3 regions of the Streptomyces sp. KL2 genome follow, and region 2 is predicted to be linked to each of the others. Evidence: riboswitches for the same ligand, from Rfam matches in the RefSeq annotation. Region 2 holds a riboswitch; each other region holds the start of a gene.

Region 1 (9,332 bases), 1.2 Mb from region 2:
CGGCGGGGAGCGGCGGGTGGAGCCCTCGTACCGCCCCGAGGCGGACCGGACGGTCCGGATCGAGTCCGTCGTACGCCCGCAACGGGTCCCGGACGGGCCCCCGCGCTTCCTGCTGGACGTCCACCTGGGCACGCTGGCCCGGCGGCTGCGCCTGGTGACCGGCGCCGACACCGCCTACCACAACGACATGGACGACCCCGCCCTGGTCGAGCAGGCCAACGCCGAGCGGCGCGTCCTGCTCACCCAGGACCGCGGGCTGCTGATGCGGCGGCAGCTGTGGATGGGCGCCTATGTGCGCGGCTCGCGCCCGGACGACCAGCTCGCCGACGTCCTGGACCGTTTCGACCTGCCGCTGGCGCCGTGGACGCGGTGCACGGCGTGCAACGGGCTCCTCGCCGACGTGCCCAAGACCGAGGTCGAGCACCTGCTCCGCCCCGGCACCCGCCGCACCTACGACACCTTCGCCCGCTGCCGCGACTGCGGGCGCGTCTACTGGCGCGGGGCCCACGGGGACCGGCTGGAGGCGCTGGTGGCGGAGGCCGCCGGGACGGCGGGCGAGCGGGAGGCCGGCACGCCGTAGGCGCTCAGTCGATCAGCCCCAGGCGCGCGGCGCGCACCCCCGCCGCGAACCGGCTCCCCACCCCCAGCTTCTCGGTGATCCGGGTCATCATCCGCCGCAGCGTCCGCTCGGAGCAGCCGAGCCGCCGGGCGATGCTCTCGTCCTTGGTGCCGGTCGCGAGCAGGGCGAGGATCTCCCGCTCCTGCTCGGTGTACTCGTCGGCCGGGTGGGAGCCGTCGGCGCGCCGGACCCGGCCCGCGCCGTCGGGGTAGGGGCGCGCCACGTCCCACTCGTGTTCGAAGACCTGCGCGAAGCACAGCGCGACCCGCGAACTGCGCAGCAGCACGTCGCCGTCGCCGCCCAGGGGGTCGTCACCGGCGGGCATCAGCGTGACCGTGCGGTCCACCACGTGGAGGTAGAGGGGCAGGGCGGCGGCGACGCGGACCCGGGCGCCGGCCTCCCGCAGGGCATCGAGGTAGGCGGCGGCCCCCGGCCCGCGCGTCGCGCCGACGGTGGCCAGCATCCTGATCTCGGTTCCCCGGGCCAGGATGCGGCGGTCGTGGACGAGACTGGCCTCCAGCACCTCGGGGCCGGGGAAGGCGGTCCGCATGCACAGCACCTCCCGGCGCCCCACCGGCTCGAACTCGTCCAGCCGCTTGCGGAGCCGGTCGCGGTCCTCGATGAACTCCACCTCGACGCTCTCGTGTCCCGGCCCCCGGAACTCCGGGAGCAGGTCGAGGATGTCGTCGACGGCACGGAGGTTGCGGTCCAGGGTCTCGGCGGCCGACCGCAGCCAGGCGCGCTGCTCGCCGAACAGCTCCCGCAGGGCCCTCTCCGGTGAGCTGACCCCCTGGCCCTCGGGGTCGAGGAGCCTGCGCTCGGCGAGCCAGCGCCTGACCTCCTCGGGCATCTCCCCCGGCTGCGGGACTCGTGCCGCGCGGGTGCTCCTGAGCGTTCCGACCAGTTGCGTGTAGGCCTGCCTGGCCTCGGTCCCGATCTCGACCGCGTCGTCGCTGTCAGCGGACATGCCAAAAAAGTAGCCCGTGACCCGGACCTTCTCCATAGTGCGGCCGGCACGGAAGCCGCGCCCGGAGCTGGCCGGGTCCGGCCACGCCGGTTCCGACCCGGTCCCCGCACCGGATCACCGGGCTTAACGTGACGCCGCGGCACCGGGAACCGGAGGCCGCCGCCGCGTCACGCGGTGTCCCCCCTCAACGTGCCGGCGTACACCCGACGCGCCGGCCGACCACCGGAAGGTGTGCACCCCCATGAGACGAACGCACCTGGGCGCGCTGCTGCTCGCCATCCCCACCGCGCTGATACCCGCCGTCGCCTCCGCGGCCCCCGCCGCCGACTCCGCGCGTGCCGAGGCACCGCTGGTCAAGGTCGCACAGGCCCCGGACGCGCTGGTCGTCGAGGGGAACTACATCGTCACCCTGAAGCCCGGCGCCAAGGCTTCGAAGCTCGCCGGCGACAGGGGCATCAAGACCCGGCACGTCTACTCCGAGGCGCTCAACGGGTTCGCCGCGAAGCTGACGGACGGCCAGCTCAAGGCGCTCCAGCGCCACCCCTCCGTCGCGGCGATCGAGGAGGACCAGAAGATCACCGCCAGCGCCACCCAGTACAGCCCGCCCTGGGGCCTGGACCGGATCGACCAGCGCAACCGCCCGCTGGACGGCGCCTACACGTACAACCGCAACGGCGCCGGGGTGACGGCGTACATCATCGACACCGGCATCGACACCTCGCACCCCGACTTCGGCGGCCGGGCGCGCAACGTCTTCGACGCCTTCGGCGGCAACGGCCAGGACTGCCAGGGCCACGGCACCCATGTCGCCGGCACCGTCGGCGGCGCGACGTACGGCGTCGCCAAGGGCGTGGCGCTGCGCGGCGTCCGGGTGCTCAACTGCCAGGGCAGCGGCTCGTACTCGGGCATCATCGCCGGTTTCGACTGGGTCCGGCAGAACGCCGTCAAGCCCGCCGTGGCCAACGCCTCCCTGGGCGGCGGCTACTCGTCCGCGGTGAACACGGCCGCCACCAACCTGGCCAACTCCGGCGTCCACCTGTCCGTCGCCGCCGGCAACGAGAACCAGAACGCCTGCAACGTCTCCCCGGCCAGTGCCTCCGGCGTCCTCACCGTGGCCGCCTCGGACAGCTCCGACCGCAAGGCGTCCTTCAGCAACTGGGGCTCCTGCACCGACCTGTACGCCCCCGGCGTCTCCGTCACCTCCACCCGCATGGGCGGCGGCAGCACCGCGCTGAACGGTACGTCGATGGCGTCCCCGCACGCCGCCGGGGTGGCCGCGCTGTACAAGTCCGCCTACGGCGACGCCTCGTCCTCGACCGTCAGCAACTGGCTGACCAGCAACGCCACCGCCAACGTGATCAGCGGCAACGTCAGCGGCACGCCCAACCGCCTGCTGTTCAAGAACACTCTCTGACACACCCTCCGGCCGGCGCGAGCCGGCCGGAGCGGCCGCGGGCCGCCCCCGGTGCCGGGCGGTCCGCGGCGGCAGCACTCCGGGGGCGGGGAGGGCCCGGACATCCGTCCGGCCCTCCCCGCACGGTCGCGCCGACTCCACTCCTCCACAGGGCGATTGGCCTGAATCGATCGGTTCGGAACGATTGCCGGGACTGTCCGGGGAAACGCGTAGCGCATCGGACGACGATGCCTTCTCAGGGAACCGGAGGAGACGCGATGGCGCGCGTGTCACGCAGGACCAGGACGGGTGTGGTGGCGGCGGCCGGACTGCTGGCCGGCACGACGCTGATCGGCGGCTGCGGCGGTGAGCAGGATTCCGGGCCGAGGGCCGGTGCCGGCTCCGAGGCCGGGGAGGAGAGCGCGACCGGAGGCGGCGGGGACGGCGCGGAGGGCGACGAAGCGGCCGCCGAGGTCGTACGGACCGCGCACGAGAAGACGGTCGCGGCCGAGACCGCGAAGATGACGCTGAAGGTGCGTGCCGCCATGGGCGGGCAGCAGCAGACCCTCACCGGTGACGGCACCGTGGACCTGGCCGACGGCACGAGCGACCTGACCTTCGAGGCGGGCGGCGGTGAGCGGATCGAGCAGCGGGTGGTGGACGAGACCCTCTACCAGCGGCTGCCGGACCAGGCGCGGGAGCAGCTCGGGGTGGACAAGCCGTGGGTCAGCGTCGACCTGCGGGAACTCGCCGGAAGCGACGGCACCGTGGGCGGTGTGCGGATCAACGACCCGATCAGGGGACTCGACTACACCAGGGCCCTGGACGACGACGCCACCCGTGTCGGCACCGAGGAGGTCGGCGGCGTGGCGACCACCCGCTACCGCGTGAACGTCGACGTGGAGGAACTCGCGGGTGAGAACACGGCCGAGTCCGAGCGCCTGCGGCAGCAGCTCGGCGACTCCCTGCCGATGCACCTGTGGCTCGACGACCAGGACCGCATCCGCCGCCAGCAGTTCGAGATCTCCCTCGACGGCGAGGCGGCACGGTCGAACTCCCGGGCCCAGTCCCAGCCGCCGTCCCGCGAGACCCGGGACGCGACAGTCCGCACCGTCATCGAGTTCAGCGACTTCGGCACCGAGGTCGAGGTCTCCCCGCCCCCGGCCGGGAAGACCGAGGACGTCACCGACAAGCTCGCCCGGCGGGCCGACCGCTCCCCGAACGGGTGAGATCCCCCGGCCGCCGACGAGTTCCGTCGGCGGCCGGCGTCACACCTCCACAGACGCCCCCGGCGGCGGGGACCGACGGGACCCGTGGGAACCGGCGGGACACGAGGCGAGATGAAGTACGGCCCCGGCCGGCGCTTCTGACACCCCTGGGGGCAGTGCCCGGCGCGGACCCGGAGCGCTCACCGCCTGCCGGGCCGTACGCGGCGGGCGCGCTCTGGGATGCTGAGGCGATGACGGCACCGGAAGCACGGTGGGAGCGGCGGCTCGAGAAGCTGTGGGCCTCCTTCGACGACCACGAACCCGACGATTTCCTGCGGCGGATCGAGACGCTGGCCGCCGAACTCCCGCCCGGCGACGCCGTCGCCCTTTACGAACTGGCCTCCGCCCACGACGCACTCGACCGTGAGGAGGAGGCCGCCGCCCTCTACCGCCGGTCCCTCGCGGCCGACCCGCCCGGTGGACGACGCCGACGGGCGGTGATCCAGCTGGCCAGCACCCTGCGCAATCTGGGGCGGGTGGAGGAGAGCATCACACTGCTGACGGCCGAACGGGAGACGCACTCCGACGAGTTGGACGACGCGGTCACCGCGTTCCTGTCCCTGGCGCTCGTCGACGCCGGGCGGGAACGGGAGGCGGCGGCCCTCGCCCTCACCGCCCTCGTCCCCCACCTGCCGGAGTACCGCCGCTCACTGACGCACTACGCCCGCGCCCTCACCGCCGGGGAGCGCACCTGAACCGGCTCCGACACAGCTGCCGTACCAGGCGGGCCCCCGGGAAAGACCGAGGCCAGGTGCGCGGCCCGGCTGCGGGCATGGGGCGGGTCCCGGACCTCGACGCGTTCGGAACCCGCCCTCTTTCTTCCGGCTTCTGCGGTCAGTCCGTCAGCGGCAGATAGACGCGATTGCCGCTCGCTGCGAACTCCTCGGACTTCCGCCTCATGCCCTCCTCCGGATCCAGGGCGAGGTCGCCGCCGTGCTCGCGGCGGATGTCCTGGGAGATCTTCATCGAGCAGAACTTCGGCCCGCACATCGAGCAGAAGTGCGCCGTCTTCGCCGGCTCCGCCGGCAGCGTCTCGTCGTGGAAGGCGCGGGCCGTGTCCGGGTCGAGGGCCAGGTTGAACTGGTCCTCCCAGCGGAACTCGAAGCGGGCGTCGGACAGTGCGTCGTCCCACTCCTGGGCGCCGGGGTGGCCCTTGGCCAGGTCGGCGGCGTGGGCGGCGATCTTGTAGGTGATGACGCCCGTCTTCACGTCGTCGCGGTCCGGCAGGCCCAGGTGCTCCTTGGGCGTGACGTAGCAGAGCATCGCCGTGCCCCACCAGGCGATCATCGCCGCACCGATGCCGGAGGTGATGTGGTCGTACGCCGGGGCGATGTCGGTGGTGAGCGGGCCGAGGGTGTAGAAGGGCGCCTCGTCGCAGATCTCCTGCTGGAGGTCGACGTTCTCCTTGATCTTGTGCATCGGGACGTGCCCGGGGCCCTCGATCATCGTCTGCACGTCGTGGGACTTGGCGATGCGGTTCAGCTCGCCCAGCGTGCGCAGTTCGGCGAACTGCGCCTCGTCGTTGGCGTCCGCGATGGAGCCCGGGCGCAGTCCGTCACCCAGGGAGAAGGTGACGTCGTAGGCGCGCAGGATCTCGCAGAGCTCCTCGAAGTGGGTGTAGAGGAAGCTCTCCTTGTGGTGGGCCAGGCACCAGGCCGCCATGATCGAGCCGCCGCGCGAGACGATGCCCGTCTTGCGCCGGGCGGTCAGCGGGACGTAGCGCAGCAGGACGCCGGCGTGGACGGTCATGTAGTCCACGCCCTGCTCGCACTGTTCGATGACGGTGTCCTTGTAGATCTCCCAGGTCAGTTCCTCGGCCTTGCCGTCGACCTTCTCCAGCGCCTGGTAGAGGGGGACGGTGCCGATGGGGACGGGGGAGTTGCGCAGCACCCACTCGCGGGTGGTGTGGATGTTGCGGCCGGTGGAGAGGTCCATGACGGTGTCGGCGCCCCAGCGGGTGGCCCACGTCATCTTCTCCACCTCCTCCTCGATGGAGGAGGTGACGGCGGAGTTGCCGATGTTGGCGTTCACCTTCACCAGGAAGTTCTTGCCGATGATCATCGGCTCGGTCTCCGGGTGGTTGACGTTCGCCGGCAGGACGGCGCGGCCCGCGGCGATCTCGTCGCGCACGTGCTCCGGCGAGCAGCCCTCCCGCAGCGCCACGAACTCCATCTCGGGGGTGATCTCGCCCCGCTTGGCGTACGCGAGCTGCGTGACGGCGGTGGTGCCGCCGCGGCCCCGGCGCGGCAGGCGGGGGCGGCCGGGGAAGACGGCGTCCAGGTTGCGCAGCCCACCGCGCGGCGAGGTGTGCCTGACGCCGTCGTCCTCGGGCCGCACCTCGCGGCCCGGGTACTCCTCGGTGTCCCCTCTGGCGATGATCCAGTTCTCCCGCAGCGGTGCCAGACCGCGGCGGACGTCGGTGTCGATGTTCGGATCGGTGTACGGGCCGGACGTGTCGTACAGCGTCACGTCGCGGCCGTTGGTGAGGTGCACTCTGCGGACGGGCACCCTGATGTCGGGGCGCGAACCGCTCAGATAGCCCTTGTGCCAGCCGGTCGCGCGCTCCTCGGCGCTCCCGGAGGCGGTTTCGGGCGTACGTGCGTCCTGCGAGGTCATGAGACCCAACTCCCTACGCCGGCATTACCCGGTAACAGGTTCGGCGGTCGACGCAGCCGTTTCCGTGGCGGTGTCCACGGAGGTCAGCGTCCTCTCAGCCCCGTGCTCGGAGCTCCCGCGGTGTGCAAAAGCGCCCCCACGCTAACGGCTGACACCGGGCGTGCGCCAGGGCGCCCCCTGCCGCGCCTGCGATGATCGGGCCGTGGACTCCTCCTCCCCGTTTCCCCCGCCGTCCCGCTCGCCGGTCCCCCCACCGGTGCCACCGGTGCCGCCCACCCCGCCGTCACAGCGCCCGTCGCCCGGCCACGGGACCGGCCACGAACCCGGCCACGGGCAGGCGCCGCACGCGCACGGACACTCGCACGGCCACCACCACGGGCCGCCCGCCCCCGTCTCGGCACGGCTGCGCAAGGTGGTCGCGGTGGTGCTGGTCCCGTTCGCGGTGGCGGTGCTCGCCGGGCTGGTGGCACTGTGGCCTGGCGGCGCGCCCGAGGGGAAGGACTCGCCCAGCGGCGTCGGCTTCGACCGGCAGACGCTCGGCGCACGGGTCACCGCGGTCGAGGAGGTCGACTGCGCGGAGGTGGGCGCCGCCCAACCGCCCGGCGGCCCGGGCGGCGCCGGGAACGCCGGCGGCGACGGGGGCGCGCAGGACGGCGGAAGCGGCGGCTCGGGCGCCCTGCCGGAAGGCTCCGGGAAGGGCACCTGTCTGCGGGCGACCGTCGAGGTCGCCGAGGGCAAGGACGCGGGCCACACGTTCCCGGAGATCGTCACCCCGGACGCCACGCGCCGGCTGAGCCCCGGTCAGGACGTGGTGGTGGCGTACGCGCCCGACGCCCCGCGCGAGTTCCAGTACAGCGTGGTGGACGTGGCGCGCGGGGTGCCCATGGTGGTCCTGGCGGGCGTCTTCGCGCTGGCGGTGGTGGTCGTGGGACGGCTGCGCGGGCTGCTGGCGCTGGTCGGACTGGTGGCCAGCTTCGGGGTGCTGACGCTGTTCATCCTGCCCGCGATCCTCCAGGGCTCCAATCCGCTGCTGGTGGCGGTGGTGGGCGGCAGCGCGATCATGCTGGCCACGCTGTACCTGTGCCACGGCGTCAACGCCCGTACCTCCGTCGCCGTCCTGGGCACCCTGGTGTCGCTGCTGCTGATCGGGCTGCTGGGCTCGGCGTTCATCGGATGGGCCGCGCTGACGGGCAACACCGACGACCAGACCGGGCTGGTGCACGGGCTGTATCCGGACATCGAGATCCGCGGGCTGCTGCTGGCCGGTGTGCTGATCGGTTCGCTGGGCGTGCTGGACGACGTGACGGTGACGCAGACCTCGGCGGTGTGGGAGCTGCGGCAGGCCGACCCGTCGGCCGGCTGGCGAAGGCTCTACGGCGCGGCGATGCGCATCGGGCGCGACCACATCGCGTCGGTGGTGAACACGCTGGTGCTGGCGTACGCGGGGGCCGCGCTGCCGCTGCTGCTGCTGTTCTCGATAGCGGAGAGCGGAATGGGCCAGGTGGCCACCAGCGAGCTGGTGGCGGAGGAGATCGTGCGGACGCTGATCGGCTCGATCGGCCTGGTCGCCTCGGTCCCGGTGACCACGGCGCTGGCGGCGCTGGTGGCGGTCGCCGACCGCCGGGGGCCGTCCGGCCGCGAAGGGGCCTCCGGCGGGGGGACCGCCGGCGGGCAGGGGCGTGCCCGGGGCCGGGGCGGCAGGCGGCGGGCGCGGCGCTGAGCCGCGCCCGCGGCGCCCTTGCCGGGGCACGGCGCCCCGGATCCCGTCAGCCTCCCGAGGAGGAGCCCGAGGAGGTGAACTTCCGCACCAAGTAGACCAGCGCGCCGACCAGCGCCACGAACAGCAGGAGCTTGAAGAGCAGCTTCACGACGAAGCCGACGACGGCGAAGATCAGACCGCCGAAGACGAAGAGCGCGATGAGCGGGATCGCGACCCACTTCACCCACCACGGCAGCGCCGCGAAGGTCTCCTTGAGATCCATGAGCGTTACCCGCTTCCTGAAGTCTCCGGCCGCCGGGCATGCCCGGCGCGCCGGTTGCGTCCGGTGCTTCCGGCTCCGATGCTAGGCGGGCGGACTCCTCGCCGGGACGCCGCGGGCCCGGGTCCTTCCCTGACCGGCCCCCTAAGGAGGACGGGTCCGTGCCGTCAGCCCTCGGGGGGAGAGAAGACCACCAGGACCCGCAGGTCCTCGGTGATGTGGTGGAACCTGTGCGGCACCCCTGCCGGCACGTAGACCACGCTGCCGCGCGCGACCGGGGTGGTCTCGTCCCCGACGGTGATCAGCGCCCGGCCGCTGGCGACGAAGTACACCTCGTCCTGCCGGTGCGGCTGCTGCGGGTCGAGCGCGCCCCGGTCCAGGGCGTACAGTCCGACGGACATGTTCCTCTCGCGCAGGAACTGCAGGTACGCGCCGTCGTTGGCGGCCCGCTCCGCCTCCAGCTCCTCCAGCCGGAACGCCTTCATGAGAC
Region 2 (9,332 bases):
GCGCCGAACTCGCCCAGGGAGACGGCGAAGGCGAACCCCGCGGCGACCAGCAGCGCCCGCCGCACCAGCGGCAGGTCGACCTCGCGCCACACGCGCGGCGGTGACGCGCCCAGCATCGCGGCGGCCTCGCGCAGCCGGGTGTCCACGGACCGCAGGACCGGCAGCAGGGTGCGCACCACGAAGGGGATGCCGACCAGGGCCTGGGCCAGCGGGACCAGGATCCACGAGGAGCGCAGGTCCAGCGGAGGGGCGTCCAGGGCGATGAGGAATCCGAAGCCGACGGTGACCGCCGAGGTGCCCAGCGGCAGCATCAGCAGCGCGTCGAGGCCGCGCAGCAGCCGTCCGGCCCGGCCTCCCGGACCGCGCAGGGTGAGGGCGACGGCGGCCGGGAGGCCGACGGCCAGGGCGACGGCGGTGGCGGTGGCCGCGTAGGCCAGGGAGTTGCCGACCGCCTCCAGCGGGGCGACGGTGAAGGTGCCGCCGGCCGCGTCGGCCGAGCCCAGGGCGCGGTAGTGGTGCAGCCCGTAGCCGTCGGGGCCGCTCAGGGACCGCTCGGCGAGCACGGCGAGCGGGGCCAGGAGCAGTACCGCGATCTGGACCAGCACCCCCGCCAGCAGGGCCCGCTGTCCGGCCCCGCGCGGACGGCGGGCGGTGCGGGCGGCGTCGACCAGGCCCAGGGCCGTCCTGCGGCGGCGGAGGGCGCGGGAGTGGAAGGCCATCAGGGCGGCGACCGAGGCGAATTGCAGCAGGGTCAGGACGGCGGCGGTGGGCAGGTCCAGCAGTTGGGCGGTCTGCCGGTAGATCTCCACCTCCAGGGTGGCGTAACCGGGACCGCCGAGGATCTGGACGACGCCGAAGGAGGTGAAGGTGAACAGGAAGACCATCAGCGCGGCGGCGGCGACCGACGGGACGAGCGCCGGGAGGGTCACGGTGCGCCAGGCGGCCCACCGGCTCGCGCCGAGCACCCGCGCGGCCTCCTCCTGGCGGGGGTCGAGCTGCGCCCACAGGCCGCCGACGATCCGCACGACCACGGCGTAGTTGAAGAAGACGTGGGCCAGCAGGATGGCGGTGACGCCGCCGTCCAGCCGCACCCCCCACCACTGGTCCAGCAGCCCGCCGCGGCCGAGCAGGGCCAGGAAGGCGGAGCCGACGACGACGGTGGGCAGCACGAACGGCACGGTGACCGCCGCCCGCAGCACCCGCCTGCCGGGGAAGTCCAGGCGCGCCAGCACGTACGCGCCGGGCAGCGCCAGCAGCAGGGTGAGCGCGGTGGAGGCCGCCGCCTGCCACAGCGTGAACCAGACCACGCCGAGGACGTCGGGGTCGGTGAGGACGGCGGCGATCCGCTCCGGGCGCCATCGCCCGCCGTCGTACAGCCCGCGGGCGGTGATGGCGGCGACGGGGTAGGCGAAGAACAGCGCGAGGAAGACGGCCGGCACCGCAGCGAGCGCGAGGCGCGCCGCCGTCCCCGCGCGTATGCCCGTCCTCACCTCACGACGACCGCACGACGGCCGAGGTCCACGCCTTGACCCACGCCTCGCGGTTCTCGGCGATCTTCTCCGGGGCCATGGTGCGGGGCTCGTCGATCGTCTCGCCGTACCGGGTGAAGACCTCGGGCAGCTCCGCGTCCTCGCGCACGGGGTTGACGAACATCTGCAGCGGCAGGTCCTCCTGGAAGGAGCGGCCGGTCATGAAGTCCAGCAGCGCCTTGCCGCCCTCGGGGTTGTCCGCGCCCTCGAGCAGCCCGGCGAACTCGATCTGGCGGAAGCAGGTGCCGGTGGCCACCCCGGTGGGGGCCTGCTCGGGCGCGGGGTCGGCGCCGAGGACCTCGGCGGGCGGGCTGGAGGCGTAGGAGACGACCAGCGGCCGGTCGCCCTTGCCCTTGCCGCCGGAGGAGCCGGAGAAGCGGTCGTAGTACGCCTGCTCCCAGCCGTCGACGACCTCGACGTCGTTGGCCTTCAGCTTCTCCCAGTACTGCGGCCATCCCTCGCCGTACTCGGCGACGGTGGCCAGCAGGAAGCCCAGTCCGGGCGAGGAGGTGGCGGCGTTCTCGGTGACCAGCAGGCCCTTGTAGGCGGGCTCGGCGAGGTCGTCGAGGGTCTTCGGCGGGGCGATGCCGCGCTCGTCGAAGTAGGCGCGGTCGTAGTTGACGCAGACGTCGCCGGAGTCGACGGGGGTGACGCGGTGCTCCTCGGCGTCGAGCTGGTACCGCGCCGGTATCTTCGCCAGGCCCTCCGCCTCGTACGGCGTGAACAGGTCGTTGTCCAGGGCGCGGGAGAGCAGGGTGTTGTCCACGCCGAACAGGACGTCGCCCTGCGGGTTGTCCTTGGACAGGATCGCCTGGTTGAGGGAGGAGCCGGCGTCGCCGCCGCGCAGCACCTTCACCTTGTAGCCGGTCTTCTCGGTGAACTCCTCCAGCACGGCCTCGGAGGCCGCGAAGGAGTCGTGGGCGACCAGGGTGACCGTCTTGTCCTTACCGCCCTCGCCCCCGCCGTCCCCGGAGGACTGCGAGCCGCCGCACGCGGTGAGGGCGGAGAGGGTGAGCGTGCCGAGAACGGCCGCGCCCAGGACGCGGCGGAGCTTGGTGTGCACTTTCTTCTGACTCCCTACGCCGGTACTAACCGGATCAGGTCCGAGGGTCTGCGGCTCCCCGGGCGGCCTCTCGGCTGCTTCCGGCGACACCGCACTCTCAGCGCTGTACGCGCTCCCCTGTCGGTTCCGCTGTTTCGATGCCTGTGTTCGCTACTGGTGTTTCGCTGCTGTGTGCGACCGCTGAGGTCCCCGCCACCGTACCAGTGGCGGGCGCGCCCTCAGCGCTCGGTGGCGGCGAGCTGTCCGCAGGCTCCGTCGATCTCCTGCCCGCGTGTGTCCCGGACGGTCACCGGCACGCCGTGCGCCTCCAGTCCGGCGACGAAGGCGCGCTCGTCCTCGGGCCGGGAGGCGGTCCACTTGGAGCCGGGCGTGGGGTTGAGGGGGATGAGGTTGACGTGCGCCCTCTTCCCCGCCAGCAGTCGGCCCAGCAGGTCGGCGCGCCACGCCTGGTCGTTGATGTCCCGGATGAGGGCGTACTCGATGGAGACGCGGCGGCCGGACTTCTCGGCGTACTCCCAGGCCGCGTCGAGGACCTCGCGGACCTTCCAGCGGGTGTTGACCGGCACCAGGGTGTCGCGCAGCTCGTCGTCGGGCGCGTGCAGGGAGACCGCCAGTCGGCACTTGAGCCCCTCGTCGGCCAGGCGGTGGATCGCCGGGACCAGCCCGACGGTGGAGACGGTGATGCCGCGCTGGGACAGGCCCAGGCCGTCGGGCTCGGGATCGGTGAGGCGGCGGATGGCCGCGATGACCCGCTTGTAGTTGGCCAGCGGCTCGCCCATGCCCATGAAGACGATGTTCGACAGCCGCGCGGGACCGCCGGGCACCTCGCCGTCGCGCAGGGCGCGCATGCCCTCGACGATCTGGTGGACGATCTCGGCGGTGGACAGGTTGCGGTCCAGTCCGGCCTGCCCGGTGGCGCAGAAGGGGCAGTTCATGCCGCAGCCGGCCTGGGAGCTGACGCACATGGTGACCCGGTCCGGGTAGCGCATCAGCACCGACTCCACCAGTGTCCCGTCGTGCAGCCGCCACAGCGTCTTGCGGGTGGTGTCGTCGTCGCAGCTGACGTGCCGCACCACGGTCATCAGCTCGGGCAGCAGCTCGCCCGCCAGCCTCTCGCGCGCGGCGGCCGGGATGTCGGTCCAGGTGGCGGGGTCGGTGGCGTACCGGGCGAAGTAGTGCCGCGACAGCTGCTGGGCGCGGAACGGCTTCTCGCCGATCGCGGCGACGGCCTCGCGCCGCTCGGCCGGGGCGAGGTCGGCGAGGTGCCGCGGCGGCCTGGCGGCCCCGCGCGGCGCGACAAAGGTGAGTTCTCCGGGTGCAGGCATAACCCGTCCAGTGTCGCAGATCGACTGCGGCACTCCGGGCGCGAGCGGGTCGGCGGCCATCGCCCGGTGGCTTCCGCTGGCTTCCGCACGGCCCGGGACGGCCCGGCGGGGTCCTTCGGCCACGCCGCTTCCGCTGCCGGCACGGACGTCGCCGCGCTGTCCCGTCCCCGCCCGGACCGGCCGGCCCGCCGCCCGGAGGGGCCGTGCGAGGGGTTGTTCCTCAGAGCTTGCCCGCCACCAGGACCGTACGGTGGCCGCCCAGCGCGCGTGCGAGTCCTTCGAGGAAGCCGGCGCTGAACTCGGGCCAGTCCCAGAACTCGAAGCCCAGATGGCCGAACGCGTAGTGGTCGCTCTCCCAGTTCCACGCGGCCAGGTCGCCGGCTCGGCCGCAGTGCGGGCAGGCGACGGCGGCTCGCCCGGTGTCGCACCAGGTGCCGATGGCCTTCTCGAAGGGCTCCCAGGCGCCCTCGACCGCCTCCCACTCGTCGGTGTACAGGTCCACGTGGGCGGCGCAGTGGGGGCAGGCGGCGTACATGGCATCGCCCTGGCCGCCGTGGAAGGCGGTTGGGCCCGTCTCGATGTTGAGTCCGTCGCCGGGTTCCCAGTCCCGGTGCCTGACGGCCTTGCTCCAGAGCGGACCGGGCGGATGTCCCAGCGGGGCGCCGAGAACGCAGTCGGTGCGCTCGGCGCGGACTATCCCCTCGGCGACGAGCCAGGCGAGACCGCGGGCTGCGAGGGACGGAGCGTCCGCCGGCGTGGCGTCCAGGTCGACGACGGTCTGGAAGTGGCTTCCCATGGGGTGACGATAGAAGACGCCGCCGACAGCGGCCGAGGGTCCGGCCTGCGCCCGATGAGCCGGGGTGCCGGGGGTGCCGGGACGGCGGGCCGCCGGGGTGGAGCCGCACCGGCCCGGCACCGAGGGCGGTCTCGCAACGCTCCTGGCGTTCTCGCCGGGCGCCGCCCCGCACGGTGCCGTGGGACGTGTCCGGGGCCCGCCGCTCGCGAGCGGCGGGCCCCGGACACGGGCGGGATGCGGGTCGTCAGCCCGCGCCGGCGAAGACGGTCAGCAGCAGCCAGACCACGGGGGCGGTGGGCAGCAGGGAGTCCAGGCGGTCCATGATGCCGCCGTGGCCGGGCAGCAGGGTGCCCATGTCCTTGATGCCCAGGTCCCGCTTGATCATGGACTCGCCGAGGTCGCCCAGGGTGGCGCTGACGGCGACGGCCAGACCCAGCAGCAGACCCTGCCACCAGACGCCGCCGTCGATGAGGAAGTGCATGCACAGCGCGCCGGCGGCCATCGCGAAGGCCACCGCCCCCAGCAGGCCCTCGCGGGTCTTGCCGGGGCTGATGCGCGGTGCGAGCTTGTGCGTGCCGAAGCGCCAGCCGACCGCGTACGCCCCGGTGTCGCTGACGACGGTGAGCAGCAGGAAGGTGAGCACCCGCTGCGGGCCGTCGTCGGCGGCGAGCATCATGGCGACGAAGGTGGCCAGGAAGGGGACGTAGAAGGCGGCGAAGACACCGGCGGTGACGTCCCGCAGGTACTCCGCCGGGTCCTCCGTCATCCGCCACACCAGTACGGCCAGCGCGGTGAGTGCGGTGGCCACCCAGGCGCCCTCCGCACCGCGGACGTAGCCGGCGACGACCATCGCGGCGCCGCCGACGGCCAGCGGCACCAGCGGCGCCCTGATCTGCTTGCGTTCGGCGAGGCGGGAGGTCAGCTCCCACAGCCCGACCACGACGGCGGCGACGATCACGCCGACGAAGACGTGCTTGTAGACGAAGAGCGAGGCGATGATGACGGCGCCCAGCCCCAGGCCGACCCCTATCGCGGCACGCAGGTCGCGGCCCGCCCGCTTGCGGCCCGAGGATCGGCCCCGGGGCGAGGGGGCGGCAGGCTCCGCTCCGGGACCGGTCCGCGGTCCGGGACCGGTCCTCGGTTCGGGTCGGCCGCCGCCGGGGGCGGGGCCGCCGCCGAACGGCCGCCCGGCCGCCCGGCCGTCACGATCGTCCTGGTCACCGCCGGGGGCGTCGGGCACGATGGGCATACGCCGAGTCTGCGACGCGTCGGCGTCCTCGTGCGCGTAACCCGCCGGGGCCTGGGCCACCTCTGCGCGAAGCGGGGAGGAGAAACCCTGTTCGGGAGTGCTCCGGTATCCGAAGTGGCCGGGATGAGCGGGGTGGCCGGGGTGACCGGAGGGCCCGGCGCCCGACGGTGGTGCTCCCCAGGATGAGTCGTTCACGAAAATCGCAGCCTCGAAAACCTCAGACCTCGAGAAGCTCGGCTTCCTTGTGCTTGAGCAGTTCGTCCACCTGCGTGACGTACTTGGAGGTGGTGTCGTCGAGCTCCTTCTCGGCGCGGCGGCCCTCGTCCTCGCCGATGTCGCCGTCCTTGATCGCCTTGTCGATGGCCTCCTTGGCCTTGCGCCGGACGCTGCGGATGGAGATCTTGGCGTCCTCGGCCTTGCCCTTGGCGACCTTGATGTACTCCCGGCGGCGCTGCTCGGTCAGCTCCGGGAAGACGACGCGGATGATGTTGCCGTCGTTGGAGGGGTTGACGCCGAGGTCGGAGTCACGGATGGCCTGCTCGATGTTGCGCAGCGCGCTCTTGTCGAACGGGGTGACCACGGCCATGCGCGGCTCGGGCACCGAGAACGACGCGAGCTGGTTGATCGGGGTCATCGCGCCGTAGTAGTCGGCCACGATCTTGTTGAACATCGCCGGGTGCGCACGGCCGGTGCGGATCGCGGCGAAGTCCTCCTTGGCGACGACGACCGCCTTCTCCATCTTCTCCTCGGCCTCGAGGAGGGTCTCTTCGATCACCACGTGCTCCTGGTTCGATGAATTGAGCCGGAAAGCCCTGATTCCTGCACGGTGTCCGACCGGCAGGCTGTTGTCCATCCCCGTACCGTGCCCATCGTGCGGCACGGAGTTGCCGTACGGTGCCGTGTACCGCGGCTCCCGTACGGACGTCGTTTCGTGTCCGCCGTCGGCGTCAGGCCCGGGAGCCCTGGTCGCTCACCAGTGTGCCGATCTTCTCACCCCGGACCGCCCTGGCGATATTCCCCTCCGCCAGCAGCTCGAAGACCAGGATCGGGAGCTTGTTGTCGCGGCAGAGGGTGATGGCGGTGGCGTCGGCCACCCTCAGCTCGCGGGCGATGACCTCGCCGTACTCCAGGGCGTCGAACTTCACCGCGTCGGGGTTGGTGGCCGGGTCGGAGTCGTAGACGCCGTCCACGCCGTTCTTGCCCATCAGCAGCGCCTCGGCGTCGATCTCCAGGGCGCGCTGGGCGGCGGTGGTGTCGGTGGAGAAGTACGGCATGCCCATGCCCGCACCGAAGATGACCACGCGCCCCTTCTCCAGGTGCCGCACGGCGCGCAGCGGGATGTACGGCTCGGCGACCTGCCCCATGGTGATGGCGGTCTGCACACGGGAGTCGATGCCCTCCTTCTCCAGGAAGTCCTGGAGAGCGAGGCAGTTCATGACCGTGCCGAGCATGCCCATGTAGTCGGACCGGGCCCGGTCCATGCCGCGCTGCTGGAGCTCGGCACCGCGGAAGAAGTTGCCGCCGCCGATGACGACGGCGATCTCGGCGCCGTCGCGGACCACGGCTGCGATCTCGCGGGCGACCTTGTGCACGACGTCGGGGTCGACTCCGAGCCCTCCACCGCCGGCGAACGCCTCACCGGAGAGCTTCAGCAGGAAGCGGCGGCGGTCGCGGTCCTTGTCGGAGGCTTTGCCTCCGGGGTCGTTGCCCTGTTTCATGCGGATCTCCTCGTGCACACGCGTGAGGAGGCCATTGCCGGTGGTTCCTCTCGGTCCCCGAAAGCGGCAATGGCCTCCTCGTCACAACTGCGGTCGTCCGGTCCGTACGCGCCTGCGCTCAGTGCGCGACGCACCGGGACGGGCCCCCGTACCCCGACCCTAACCGGGAGCGGGCGTACGGGTCAGGCGCCGACGCGGAAGCGGGCGAAGCGCTTCAGCGTGACACCGGCCTCGCCCAGGACCTTCTGGACGGACTTCTTGTTGTCCTTGGCGAAGGGCTGGTCCAGGAGGCAGTTCTCCTTGAAGAAGCCGTTCACGCGGCCCTCGACGATCTTCGGCAGGGCCTGCTCGGGCTTGCCCTCCTCGCGCGCGGTGGCCTCGGCGACGCGGCGCTCGTTGGCGACGGTCTCCTCCGGGACGTCCTCGCGGGAGAGGAACTTCGGGGCGAACGCGGCGATGTGCTGCGCGACGTCCTTGGCGACCTCGGCGTTCTCCTGCTCCAGCTCGACCAGGACACCGACCTGCGGAGGCAGGTCCGGGCTGGTGCGGTGCATGTAGGCGGCCACGTAGCCGCCGGAGAACTGCGCGAACCGGTCGAGGACGATCTTCTCGCCGAGGGTGGCGTTGGCCTCGTCCACGTACGTCCGCACGGTCTTGCCGGACTCGATCTCGGAGGCGAGCAGCGCCTCGATGTCGGCCGGGGAGGTGGCGGCGACGTGGGCGGCGATGGCGTCGGCCACGGCGAGGAACTTCTCGCCCTTGGCCACGAAGTCGGTCTCGCACTTGAGCTCGACCAGCACACCGGACTTCTTGTCGTCGGCGATCAGGGAGACGACGGCGCCGTTCTCGGCAGTGCGGGACTCGCGCTTGGCAACGCCCTTCTGGCCCTTGACGCGCAGGATCTCGACGGCCTTGTCGACGTTGCCCTCGGCCTCGTCCAGCGCCTTCTTGCAGTCCATCATGCCGGCGCCGGTGAGCTCGCGGAGCTTCTTGACGTCAGCGGCGGTGTAGTTCGCCATGGTCGGTGAATCTCTTCTCGAAAAGTCGATGAGGATGGATCGATCTACGGGACGGGCATGCGGCCGGGGGCGGCGCTCATGGCACTGCCCCCGGCCGTACCACCTGCGGCGTCGGTCAGGCCTGCTCGGCCGGCTTCTCGTCCTCGGCGGGGGCGGCCTGCTCCTCGGCGGGGGCGGCCTGCTCCTCGGCGGCGGCCGGGGCCTGGGCCTCGCCCTCCTCCTTGGACTCGGCGGCCTTCTGGGCGTCGCCCTCGAGCAGCTCGCGCTCCCACTCGGCGAGCGGCTCGCCGGCGGCCTTCTCGCCCTTGCCCTCGCCGGCGGCGCCGGAGCGGGCGATGAGGCCCTCGGCGACGGCGTCGGCGATCACACGGGTGAGCAGGGTGACGGAGCGGATCGCGTCGTCGTTGCCCGGGATCTTGTAGTCGACCTCGTCCGGGTCGCAGTTGGTGTCGAGGATCGCGACGACCGGGATGTTGAGCTTGCGCGCCTCACCGACGGCGATGTGCTCCTTCTTGGTGTCCACGATCCAGACGGCGCTGGGCACCTTCTGCATGTCGCGGATACCGCCGAGGGTCTTCTCCAGCTTGGCCTTCTCGCGGGAGAGGACCAGGAGCTCCTTCTTGGTGAGGCCCG
Region 3 (9,332 bases), 3.0 Mb from region 2:
CCGCGCCGATGTTCGCGTGGCGGTCCTTGCGGGCGCCGGCGACGTCCTTGGAGTCGTTGGCGTGGATCAGCCGCAGCCGCCCCTCGCCGGCCACCGCCACCACCTCGTCCAGCAGCGCCTTCATGCCGCCTCCGGCCGCCGTGTCGTGCCCGGCGGCGAAGGCGTGGCAGGTGTCCAGGCAGACCCCGAGCCGGGGGTGCCGCTCCAGGGCGTCGAAATAGGGGCCCAGGTCCTCGGCCCGCGCGCACAGCGAGGCGCCCTGGCCCGCCGTCGGCTCCAGCAGCAGCCACGGGTCCTGCGAATCCTCGCCCGGATCCAGCTCCTCCAGCAGCGGCAGCATCCGCTCGCGCACCTGGGCCAGCGCCGTGGCGCGGTCGCGTCCGCCGGTGGCCGAGCCGGTGTGGACGACCACGCCCAGGGCGCCGATCCGCCGGGCGCGCCGCAGCGAGTGGCGCAGGGAGGTCACGGACAGTTCGGCCGTGGCCTCGGTGTGCGAACCGAAGTTGATCAGGTAGGGAGCGTGGACGTAGGCCGGGATCCCCTCGTCCTCGCAGGCCGTGCGGAAGGCCTCGTCCTGCCGCGGGTCGCCTGCCGGGGTGGCCCAGCCGCGCGGGTTGGCGACGAAGACCTGCACGGTCTCGGCGCCGATCTCACGGGCGTACGCCAGGCCCTTGGCGGCGAGTCCGCCGGCGACGGCGACATGGCTGCCGACGGGGTTGCGGGCGCGGCGGGACGCGGGGGCGGGCGCTGAGGAGGGGAGGGCGTCGTGCGGGGAAGGTGCGGTGCTCACACATCGAGGGTGCCAGGCCCCCGCGGCGGACGGCCCGGCGGCCCGCTCGTGGTGAGCGGGCCGCCGGGCCGTCCGCCGCGGGCTTCCGGCCGGCGGCCGGTCAGTAGGCCGAGTCGACGTTGTCCATGGAGCCGTACCGGTCGGCGGCGTAGTTGCACGCGGCGACGATGTTGGCCACCGGGTCGTACAGGTCGTACTTGGTGCCCTCGACGTGGTAGGCGTCGAAGGTGGGCTGGATCACCTGGAGCAGGCCCTTGGAGGGAACGCCGTTGCGGGCGTTGACGTCCCAGTTGTTGACGGCCCGCGGGTTGCCGCTGGACTCGCGCATGATGTTGCGGTGGATGCCCTCGTAGGTGCCGGGGATGCCCTCGCGCTCCATGATGGCCAGGGCCTCGCGGATCCATCCGTCCAGGTTGTCCGGGTAGGAGGCGGCGTCGCGCTGCTCGCGCTCGTACGCCCGCTCCAGGGACTTGCTGTCGCGCTCGCCCCAGTTGCCGCCGTCGCCCCAGCCGCCGCGGTCGTGCGAGCGGTCGGCGGCCCTCTCGCGGGTGGAGCCGCGGTCGGCGGCGGCCTCGCGCTCGGCCTTCTCCTCGGCCCGGGCGGCCTCCTCCTCGGCCCGGGCGGCCTTCTCCCCGGCTCGGCGCTCCTTCTCGGCGGCGGCCTCGCGGGCCTCGGCCTGGGCCTGCTGGTAGGAGCCGGAGAACTGCGCCCGCAGGCCGCCCTGCCCGGTGGCGAGCTCCTCGGCCTGGGCCGCCTGCTCCGCCGGGAGCGAGACCGGCGCGGACGCGGGCTTCCCGCCGGACGAGGGGGTGGCCTGCCCGGCGTCAGCCGGGGCGAGGCCGAGCGCCAGGGTGGCGGCGCCGGTGGCCGCGGCGACGCCGATGGCGGAGAACCTGTGGGTGCCGGTCATACGGGCGGTGCCGGACACGCGGAACTGGTCGAGAACGCGGAACACAGACATGGGGGAGGAGAACCTCTTCCGATCGCTTGCGTCGCGGAGCCGGATCAGCCGGGCCGGCCATGGGGCCGAGCGGGGTTGCGCCGGGTTGCTCCCTCGGCGCTGGCGACCGTTGCATTGTTAGCGTCCGGAACTTATGAGGACAAAAACGCGAAGTACTACCCGGAGTCGTGGATATCCGGCGGAACGGGCCCGCGAGGGCCGATCGGGGCCGTTCAGGCGGTCGCGGTGTCCACTACGCGGCTTCGTAAGTGATCTGGGTCCTATGGGGCGGTTCACAACGGCTGCCCGCTCAAGCAACCCTCCGTGCCCGGACGGCTGCGCCCGGGTCGGCCCGGCCGGACCGGTGCGCTCCGCTCAGCGCACCCAGACGGTGATCTCCGAGCCGCGCGGGGCCCGCTCGCCGGCGGCGACGGACTGGTCGAAGACGGTGCCGGTGAAGAAGACCCTGCGGACCCTCACCTCGAAGCCCGCCTCCTCCAGGGACCGCCGGGCCTCGCGCTCCCCCAGCCCCTCCACGTCCGGGACCTCGACCATCTCCGGCCCCTTGGAGACGGTCAGGGTCACGGTGTCGCCCTCGGCCGCGACCGCGCCCTCGCGGGGCGACTGCCGGGCGACCGCGCCCTCGTCCTCCTCGGAGAAGACCCGCTCCGGGGCCGTCCGCACCTTCAGCCCGGCCTCCTCCAGCCGCTGCCGGGCCGTTCCCTCGTCCTCGCCGACGACGCCGGGCACCTCGACCCGCGCGCCCTTGGAGAGCACGAGCGCCACGGCCGTGCCCGGGCGGCGCACACTGCCCGCCCCGGGATCGGTGCGGGCCACCGAGCCCCGCTCCACCTTCCCGGAGAACTCCCTGGTCACCATGCCGGGCTCCAGCCCGGCGGCCTTGATCTTCCGGCGCGCCTCGTCCGGCGTGTCGCCCGTCACATCGGGGACCTCGACCCGTTCCGGGCCCTGGGAGACGGTGATGGTCACCGTGCCGTTTCCGCGGATGCGCTCACCGCGGCCGGGGTCGGTGCCGATGACATGGCCCCGCTCCACGGTGTCGCTGTAGTCCCGGACGATCCGCCACTCCAGTCCGGCCTCCTCGACCGTCCGCTTGGCCTGGGCCTCGGTCATGTCGAGCACCCCGGGGGTCCTGGTGAACTGTCCGGAGTTGATGTACCAGACGCCCAGCACCGCGCCGACGGCCAGCAGGACGGCGGTGACCAGCGCGGGCACCGGACGCCCGGACCCGCGGCCCGCCCCCCGCCGGCGGCGCGCGCCCGGTCCGGGCTCCCCGGGCGCCCCCGGCTCCGTCCGTACGGCGGCCGGCCGGGGCAGGACGGCGGTGCGGTTCAGCGCCTCCCCGGCCTCTCCGGCACCCTCGGCGCCCCCGGCCTCCTCCGGACCGGCGCCGGCGGCGGCCTTCGGCGCGCGGCGCGGGAGGACGGCGGTGCTGTCCTCGGAGCCGGCGGGAAGGCGGGAGCCGCCCCGGCCGGCGGCGGCCGGGGGCAGCACGTCCAGCTCCTCGCCGGTCAGCGCCTCCTTCACGGCCCCGACCTCGGCGAGCAGCTCCACGGCGTCGGCCGGCCGCCGCCCGGGGTCGCGGGCGGTGGTGCGGGCCACCAGGCGGTCCAGGGCGGGGGCGAGGCCGGGCACGGCGGCCGAGGGGGCCGGGACGTCCTCCTGGAGGTGCTGGTAGAGCACCTGGGCCGGGGTGCCGCCGGCGTGCGGCTTGGAGCCGGTCAGCATCTCGTACAGCACCACGCCGCAGGCGTAGACGTCCGCGCGGGCGTCGGCGGTGCCGTGCTCGATCTGCTCGGGCGCCAGGTAGGAGACGGTGCCCAGCACCGAGCCGGTGGAGGCGGACGTCTGGGAGCCCACGGCCCGCACCAGGCCGAAGTCGGCGACCTTCACCCGGCCGTCGTCCCCTATCAGGACGTTCTCCGGCTTCACGTCGCGGTGCACCAGGCCGGCCAGGTGGGCGGCGCCCAGCGCGGCGAGCACGGCCTCCAGGACCTCCAGGGCGGCGCGCGGCTGGAGCGCCCCGCGCTCGCGCAGCACGTCGCGCAGCGTGCAGCCCTGGACGTACTCCATGGCCAGGTAGACGTAGCCCCCGTCCTCGCCCTGGTCGAAGACCCCCACCACGTTGGGGTGGGCCAGGCGGGCCGCGGACTTGGCCTCCTGGATGAACCGGTCGACGAACGAGGCGTCGGCCGCGAGGGAGGGGTGCATCACCTTCAGGGCGAGCACCCGGTCCAGCCGGGTGTCCATCGCCCGGTAGACCGTGGCCATGCCGCCGACGGCGATCCGCGCCTCCACGCGGTACCGGCCGTCGAGCACGTGCCCGATCAACGGGTCCCGAAGGGTCGTGTCCACGGCGCAGAGTCTACGAGCCGCCGCCCCCACGGCCGACCGAACCGGCGCAGGCGCACCGGAGTGCGGCGGAACGGTGACGAAACCGCCGCCGCGCCGCGACGCCGGGAGGGGAACCGCGGGCGGCCGCCCGCGGGCCGGTCACCCGAAGGCGGTCACCCGAAGGCGGTCACCCGAAGGCCGGCCGCTCCGGATCGAGGTCCGCCATCCCCTCCGCCGGCGAGGAAGCCAGCGCGAAGTGGCGGCGCGGGATCCGGCCCGCCCGGTACGCCATCCGCCCCGCCTCCACCGCGTGCCGCATCGCCTCGGCCATCAGCACCGGCTCCTGGGCACGGGTGACGGCGGAGGCCAGCATCACCGCCGCGCAGCCCAGCTCCATGGCGAGGGCGGCGTCCGAGGCGGTGCCCGCGCCCGCGTCCAGGATGACCGGCACGGACGCCCGCTCGGTGATGAGCTGGAAGTTGTGCGGGTTGCGGATGCCCAGACCGGAGCCGATGGGCGAGCCCAGCGGCATGACCGCCGCGCAGCCCACGTCCTCCAGCCGCCGCGCCAGCACCGGATCGTCGCTGGTGTAGGGCAGGACGGTGAAGCCGTCGTCGACCAGTGTCTCGGCGGCCTCCAGCAGCTCCACCGGGTCGGGCAGCAGGGTGCGCTCGTCGGCGACGACCTCCAGCTTGACCCAGTCGGTGCCCAGCGCCTCGCGGGCCAGCCGGGCGGTGAGCACGGCCTCCCCGGCGGTGAAGCAGCCGGCGGTGTTGGGCAGCACGCGGATGCCGTGCCGCTTGAGCACCGACAGCACCGAGCCGGAGACGGTCGGGTCCAGGCGCCGCATCGCCACGGTGGTCAGCTCGGTGCCCGAGGCGAGCAGCGCCCGCTCCAGCACGTCCAGGCTGGGCGCGCCGCCCGTGCCCATGATGAGGCGGGAGGTGAAGGCGGTACCGCCGATGGTGAGGATGTCGTCCGCCATGGTTCCCCTCAGCCTCCCTGCACCGCGGTCAGGACCTCGACCCGGTCGCCCTCGCCCAGCGGGGTCGACGGCCACTGCCCGCGCGGCACGACGGTCTCGTTGACGGCCGCGGCGACGCCTGCGGACGCGGTGGTCAGGGACGCCACGACGGCGTCCAGGGCGAGACCGGCCGCGATCTCGCGCGGCTCGCCGTTGACATGGACGGTGACGGTGGCGGCGGTACGGGGTGCGCCGGTGTTCATACGGGGCTCTCCTGAAGCGTGCGGTCGAAGCGCCGGGGGGTGAACGGGCGTGCCTCCTCGGGGAGTTCGCCGGTGGTCAGGACCTGGGCCAGGGCCTCGCCGGTGACCGGGGCGAGCAGCACCCCGTTGCGGTGGTGGCCGGTGGCCAGGTGCAGGCCGGGCAGGGCGGTCGGGCCGAGCAGCGGGGCGTTGTCGGGGGAGCCGGGGCGCAGCCCCGCGCGGGTCTCCACCAGCGGCAGCTCGGTGATGCCGGGCACCAGCTCGTGCGCGTCGCGCAGCAGCTCGTAGACGCCGCCGGCCGTCACGGTGGTGTCCCAGCCCTGCTCCTCGCTGGTCGCGCCCAGCACCAGCTCGCCGTCGGCCCGCGGCACCAGGTAGACGTGCCCGCCGCGCACCAGGGCCCGCACGGTGCGCGAGAGGAAGGGGGCGTACGGACCGGGGACCCGCAGCCGCAGGACCTGGCCCTTGACCGGGCGCACCGGCGGCAGCACCTCCCGGGGCACCCCCGCCAGCCGGCCGCTGTCGCTGCCCGCCGCCAGTACCACCTGGTCGGCCTCCAGCGCGGTGCCGTCGGCCAGCGCCACCCCGGCCGCCCGGTCGCCGGACAGGGACAGCCGCTCGGCCCGCTGCCGCACGAAACGGACCCCGGCCCGCTCGCAGGCGGCCAGCAGGGCGGCCGTCAGGCGGCGCGGATCGGTCTGGTGGTCGCCGTCCACGCGCAGCCCGCCGCGCACACCGGGAGCGAGCATCGGCTCCAGACGGCGGCACTCGCGGCCGGTCAGCCACGCCGACTCCAGCCCGCAGCGCCGGTGCAGCGCGTGCAGCTCCCGCAGATGGGCCCGGTCGTCGGCGTCCAGCGCGACGGCCAGCGTGCCGCAGGCGCGGTAGCCGGTCCCCAGGCCCGAGGCCTCCTCCAGCTCGGCGGTGAAGGCCGGATAGCGGCGCGCCGAGGCCAGGTTGAGGGCGAGCAGGGACTCCTCGCCGTAGTGCAGCTCGGTGACGGCCGCCAGCATCCCGGCCGCCACCTGGGCGGCGCCGCCGCCCGGCGCCGGGTCGACGACCGCGACCCGCGCCCCCCGCCGGGCGGTCCGCCAGGCCGTCGCCAGCCCGATGACGCCACCGCCGATGATCAGCACGTGCATGGCGCAGTGCCCCTCCCTTCGCCGGAATGACCCGGATCAGGTTCGTACGGTCGGAGGCCGCGCAAGCCTCCCTCTCAGCCCGGTGCGCCGGGCTCCCGCGCTTCTTCTGGTTCGCTGGTCCGCTGGTTCGGTCCGAGGGTCCTTCTCGTCTCCCCGGACGCCGGCCACCCTATCCGCGCGCCCGCCGGGGCTGAAGGGCGGTACGGGCGCCGGAGGGGCGCGGCGGCTGTGGCAGGGGTCTCACAGGGCCCCGCCGCGCGGCTGCCCGGCGGCCCGCCCCGACCTCCTACAGTGATCGCGTGAGCGTGCGAACCGAGCAGCAGAGCAGGCAGCGGATCCTCGTCGTCGGCGCCGGGATGGCCGGGGTGCAGACCGCCGTACAGCTGCGTGAGCAGGGCTGGCCGGGAAGGATCGCCCTGGTCGGCGCCGAGCCCCACCGGCCGTACGACCGGCCGCCGCTGTCCAAGGCCGTGCTGCTGGGCAGGGCGCCCGGGTCAGCCTTCGACGTCGACTTCGGCGCGCTGGAGGTGGATCTGCGTCTGGGCACGGCCGTCACCGGGCTGCGCACCGGCGACCGGGAGGCGGACACCGCCGCCGGCCCGGTGCCCTACGACGGCCTGGTCGTCGCCACCGGCGCCGAGCCGATCCCCCTGCCCGGTGCCGAGGGCGTCCCCGGGGTGTACCTGCTGCGCACCCTCGACGACGCCGAGCGGCTGCGGCCGGTGCTCGCCGGGCGCCGGGATGTGGTGGTCGTCGGGGCCGGCTGGATCGGCGCCGAGTTCGCCACCGCGGCCCGCGAGGCCGGCTGCAGGGTGACCGTGGTGGAGGCCGCGGACCAGCCGCTGGCCGGGGCGCTGCCGCCGCCCGTCGCGGCCCGGATGCGCGCCTGGTACGGCGAGGCGGGCGCCGAACTGCGCACCGGGTGCGCCGTCACCGGCGTCGCCGCGGCCGGCGCGCAGGACGACCCGGTGTGCGAGGTGGAGCTGTCCGACGGCTCGGTGCTGACCGCGGGCGCGGTCGTCGTCGGGATCGGCGCGCGCCCGGCAACCGGCTGGCTGGCGGGCTCCGGCGTGGCGCTGGGCGAGGACGGCTCGGTCCTCGCCGACGAGCGGCTGCGCGCCTCCGTCCCCGGCGTCCACGCCGTCGGGGACTGCGCCTCCTACCCGTCGGCCCGCTACGGCCGCCGCCTGCTGGTCCACCACTGGGACAACGCGCTCCAGGGGGCGCGCACGGTCGCCTCGGACCTGGTCTCCGGACAGGCCGAGACGCCGGTGTACGACCCGGTGCCGTACTTCTGGTCCGAGCAGTTCGGCCGCTTCGTCCAGTACGCGGGCCACCACACCGGCGGCGACGAGCTGCTGTGGCGCGGCGATCCGGCGGACGCGGCCTGGTCGGTGTGCTGGCTGCGCGGCGGTGTGCTGCGCGCCCTGCTGGCCGTGGGCCGTCCGCGCGACCTGGCCCAGGGGCGGAAGCTGATCGAACGCGGCACCGCCCTGGACCCGGTGCGGGCGGCCGACCCGTCCGTCCCCCTGAAGAGCGCGGCCCGCTAGTGGCTGTCGGTGGCAGATGGCAGGCTGGTTCCCGTGAACGAGATTGACGCGAAGACCGATGCTCTCGTCCCGGCCTGGCTCACCCTCCCCGACGTCGCCGAGAGGCTCGGCGTCGAGGTGACGCGCGTGCGGCAGCTGGTCAGGGAGGGCCAGCTCATCGCGGTGCGCCGCGGTGAGAACCGGGTGCTCCAGGTGCCCGCCGACTTCATCGGCGAGGGCCGGGTGGTGAAGGGCCTGACCGGGACCATCACGCTGCTCAGGGACGACGGCTTCAGTGACGAGGAGATGCTGGAGTGGCTGTTCACGCCCGATGACACCCTGCCCGGCACCCCGGCGCAGGCCCTGCGCGAGAATCGCGGCACCGAGGTGAAGCGGCGGGCCCAGGCGCTGGCCGTCTGAGCGGCGCGGCCACCGCGGACGACCCGGCCCGGCAGGGCCGGACACAGCGAACCGTACGACCGATCACCGGCGTGCGGGTCCCGGCGCCCACCCGGGCGCCGGGACCCGCACGCCTCGTTCCGGGGGGATTCCCGCATGGCAGCGACCGCACGCGAGCGGCTCGGCGACGCCCGTCTGTACCTGTGCACGGACGCGCGCAGGGAGCGCGGCGACCTGGCGGAGTTCCTGGACGCCGCGCTCTTCGGCGGCGTCGACATCGTGCAGCTGCGCGACAAGTCCCTGGAGGCCGCCGAGGAGCTGGAGTACCTGGCCGTCCTCGCCGAGGCCTGCCGCCGCCACGGGAAGCTGATGGCGGTCAACGACCGGGCGGACGTCGCCCACGCCGCCGGCCCGGACGTGCTGCACCTGGGGCAGGGCGACCTGCCGGTGCCGGCCGCCCGCGCGATCCTGGGCGACGGCGTCCTGATCGGCCGCTCCACCCACTCCGAGGCCGAGGTGGACGCGGCGCTCTCCGAGCCGGGCGTGGACTACTTCTGCACCGGCCCCTGCTGGCCCACCCCCACCAAGCCCGGCCGCCCCGCCCCGGGGCTCTCCCTGGTGCGGTACACCGCGCGGCTGCGGCCGGAGCGGCCCTGGTTCGCCATCGGCGGGATCGACGCCTCCAACCTGGACCGGGTGCTGGAGGCCGGGGCGCGGCGGGTGGTGGTGGTCCGCGCGATCACCGAGGCGGACGACCCGGGGGCCGCCGCCGCGGACCTCGCCGCGCGGCTGCGGTCGGCCTGAGGCGGCTCCGCCCGGGGCGGGTGTCCACCCACTGGACGGCAAGCGGGCCAAAAAGACATATCGCCCCGGGGATGCGGTGTGCGGCCGGGGCGCCGGTTAGCCTGCCGACATGGCCCTCGGTACCCCTTCCACCAGGACTGATCGCG

The links. A riboswitch is a leader RNA that binds a small molecule or an ion and turns the genes downstream of it on or off. The one in region 2 is predicted to bind thiamine pyrophosphate.
Region 1: it holds a riboswitch for thiamine pyrophosphate, as region 2 does, so the genes downstream of both, thiC (phosphomethylpyrimidine synthase ThiC) here and QPK52_RS06900 (thiamine ABC transporter substrate binding subunit) in region 2, are expected to answer to the same signal.
Region 3: it holds a riboswitch for thiamine pyrophosphate, as region 2 does, so the genes downstream of both, thiO (glycine oxidase ThiO) here and QPK52_RS06900 (thiamine ABC transporter substrate binding subunit) in region 2, are expected to answer to the same signal.

What each region holds. Positions count from the first base shown of each region.
Region 1 covers NZ_CP127170.1:2,769,869-2,779,200, forward strand. Annotated here, with positions in the region: gene QPK52_RS12540 (Mut7-C RNAse domain-containing protein) at 1-580, shown strand, start outside; gene QPK52_RS12545 (LuxR C-terminal-related transcriptional regulator) at 585-1,586, opposite strand; gene QPK52_RS12550 (S8 family peptidase) at 1,828-3,000, shown strand; gene QPK52_RS12555 (hypothetical protein) at 3,258-4,208, shown strand; gene QPK52_RS12560 (tetratricopeptide repeat protein) at 4,439-4,942, shown strand; gene thiC (phosphomethylpyrimidine synthase ThiC) at 5,082-6,863, opposite strand; TPP riboswitch at 6,857-6,992, opposite strand; gene QPK52_RS12570 (YibE/F family protein) at 7,129-8,583, shown strand; gene QPK52_RS12575 (DUF5326 family protein) at 8,630-8,845, opposite strand; gene QPK52_RS12580 (cupin domain-containing protein) at 9,010-9,327, opposite strand.
Region 2 covers NZ_CP127170.1:1,552,987-1,562,318, forward strand. Annotated here, with positions in the region: gene QPK52_RS06895 (ABC transporter permease) at 1-1,490, opposite strand, end outside; gene QPK52_RS06900 (thiamine ABC transporter substrate binding subunit) at 1,492-2,592, opposite strand; TPP riboswitch at 2,587-2,721, opposite strand; gene rlmN (23S rRNA (adenine(2503)-C(2))-methyltransferase RlmN) at 2,811-3,917, opposite strand; gene QPK52_RS06910 (hypothetical protein) at 4,138-4,713, opposite strand; gene QPK52_RS06915 (phosphatidate cytidylyltransferase) at 4,958-6,157, opposite strand; gene frr (ribosome recycling factor) at 6,180-6,737, opposite strand; gene pyrH (UMP kinase) at 6,910-7,680, opposite strand; gene tsf (translation elongation factor Ts) at 7,863-8,699, opposite strand; gene rpsB (30S ribosomal protein S2) at 8,815-9,332, opposite strand, start outside.
Region 3 covers NZ_CP127170.1:4,520,228-4,529,559, forward strand. Annotated here, with positions in the region: gene QPK52_RS20320 (deoxyribonuclease IV) at 1-790, opposite strand, end outside; gene QPK52_RS20325 (transglycosylase SLT domain-containing protein) at 891-1,751, opposite strand; gene pknB (Stk1 family PASTA domain-containing Ser/Thr kinase) at 2,106-4,106, opposite strand; gene QPK52_RS20335 (thiazole synthase) at 4,273-5,070, opposite strand; gene thiS (sulfur carrier protein ThiS) at 5,079-5,312, opposite strand; gene thiO (glycine oxidase ThiO) at 5,309-6,454, opposite strand; TPP riboswitch at 6,451-6,563, opposite strand; gene QPK52_RS20350 (NAD(P)/FAD-dependent oxidoreductase) at 6,754-8,004, shown strand; gene QPK52_RS20355 (Rv2175c family DNA-binding protein) at 8,038-8,403, shown strand; gene thiE (thiamine phosphate synthase) at 8,539-9,186, shown strand; gene metF (methylenetetrahydrofolate reductase [NAD(P)H]) at 9,296-9,332, shown strand, end outside.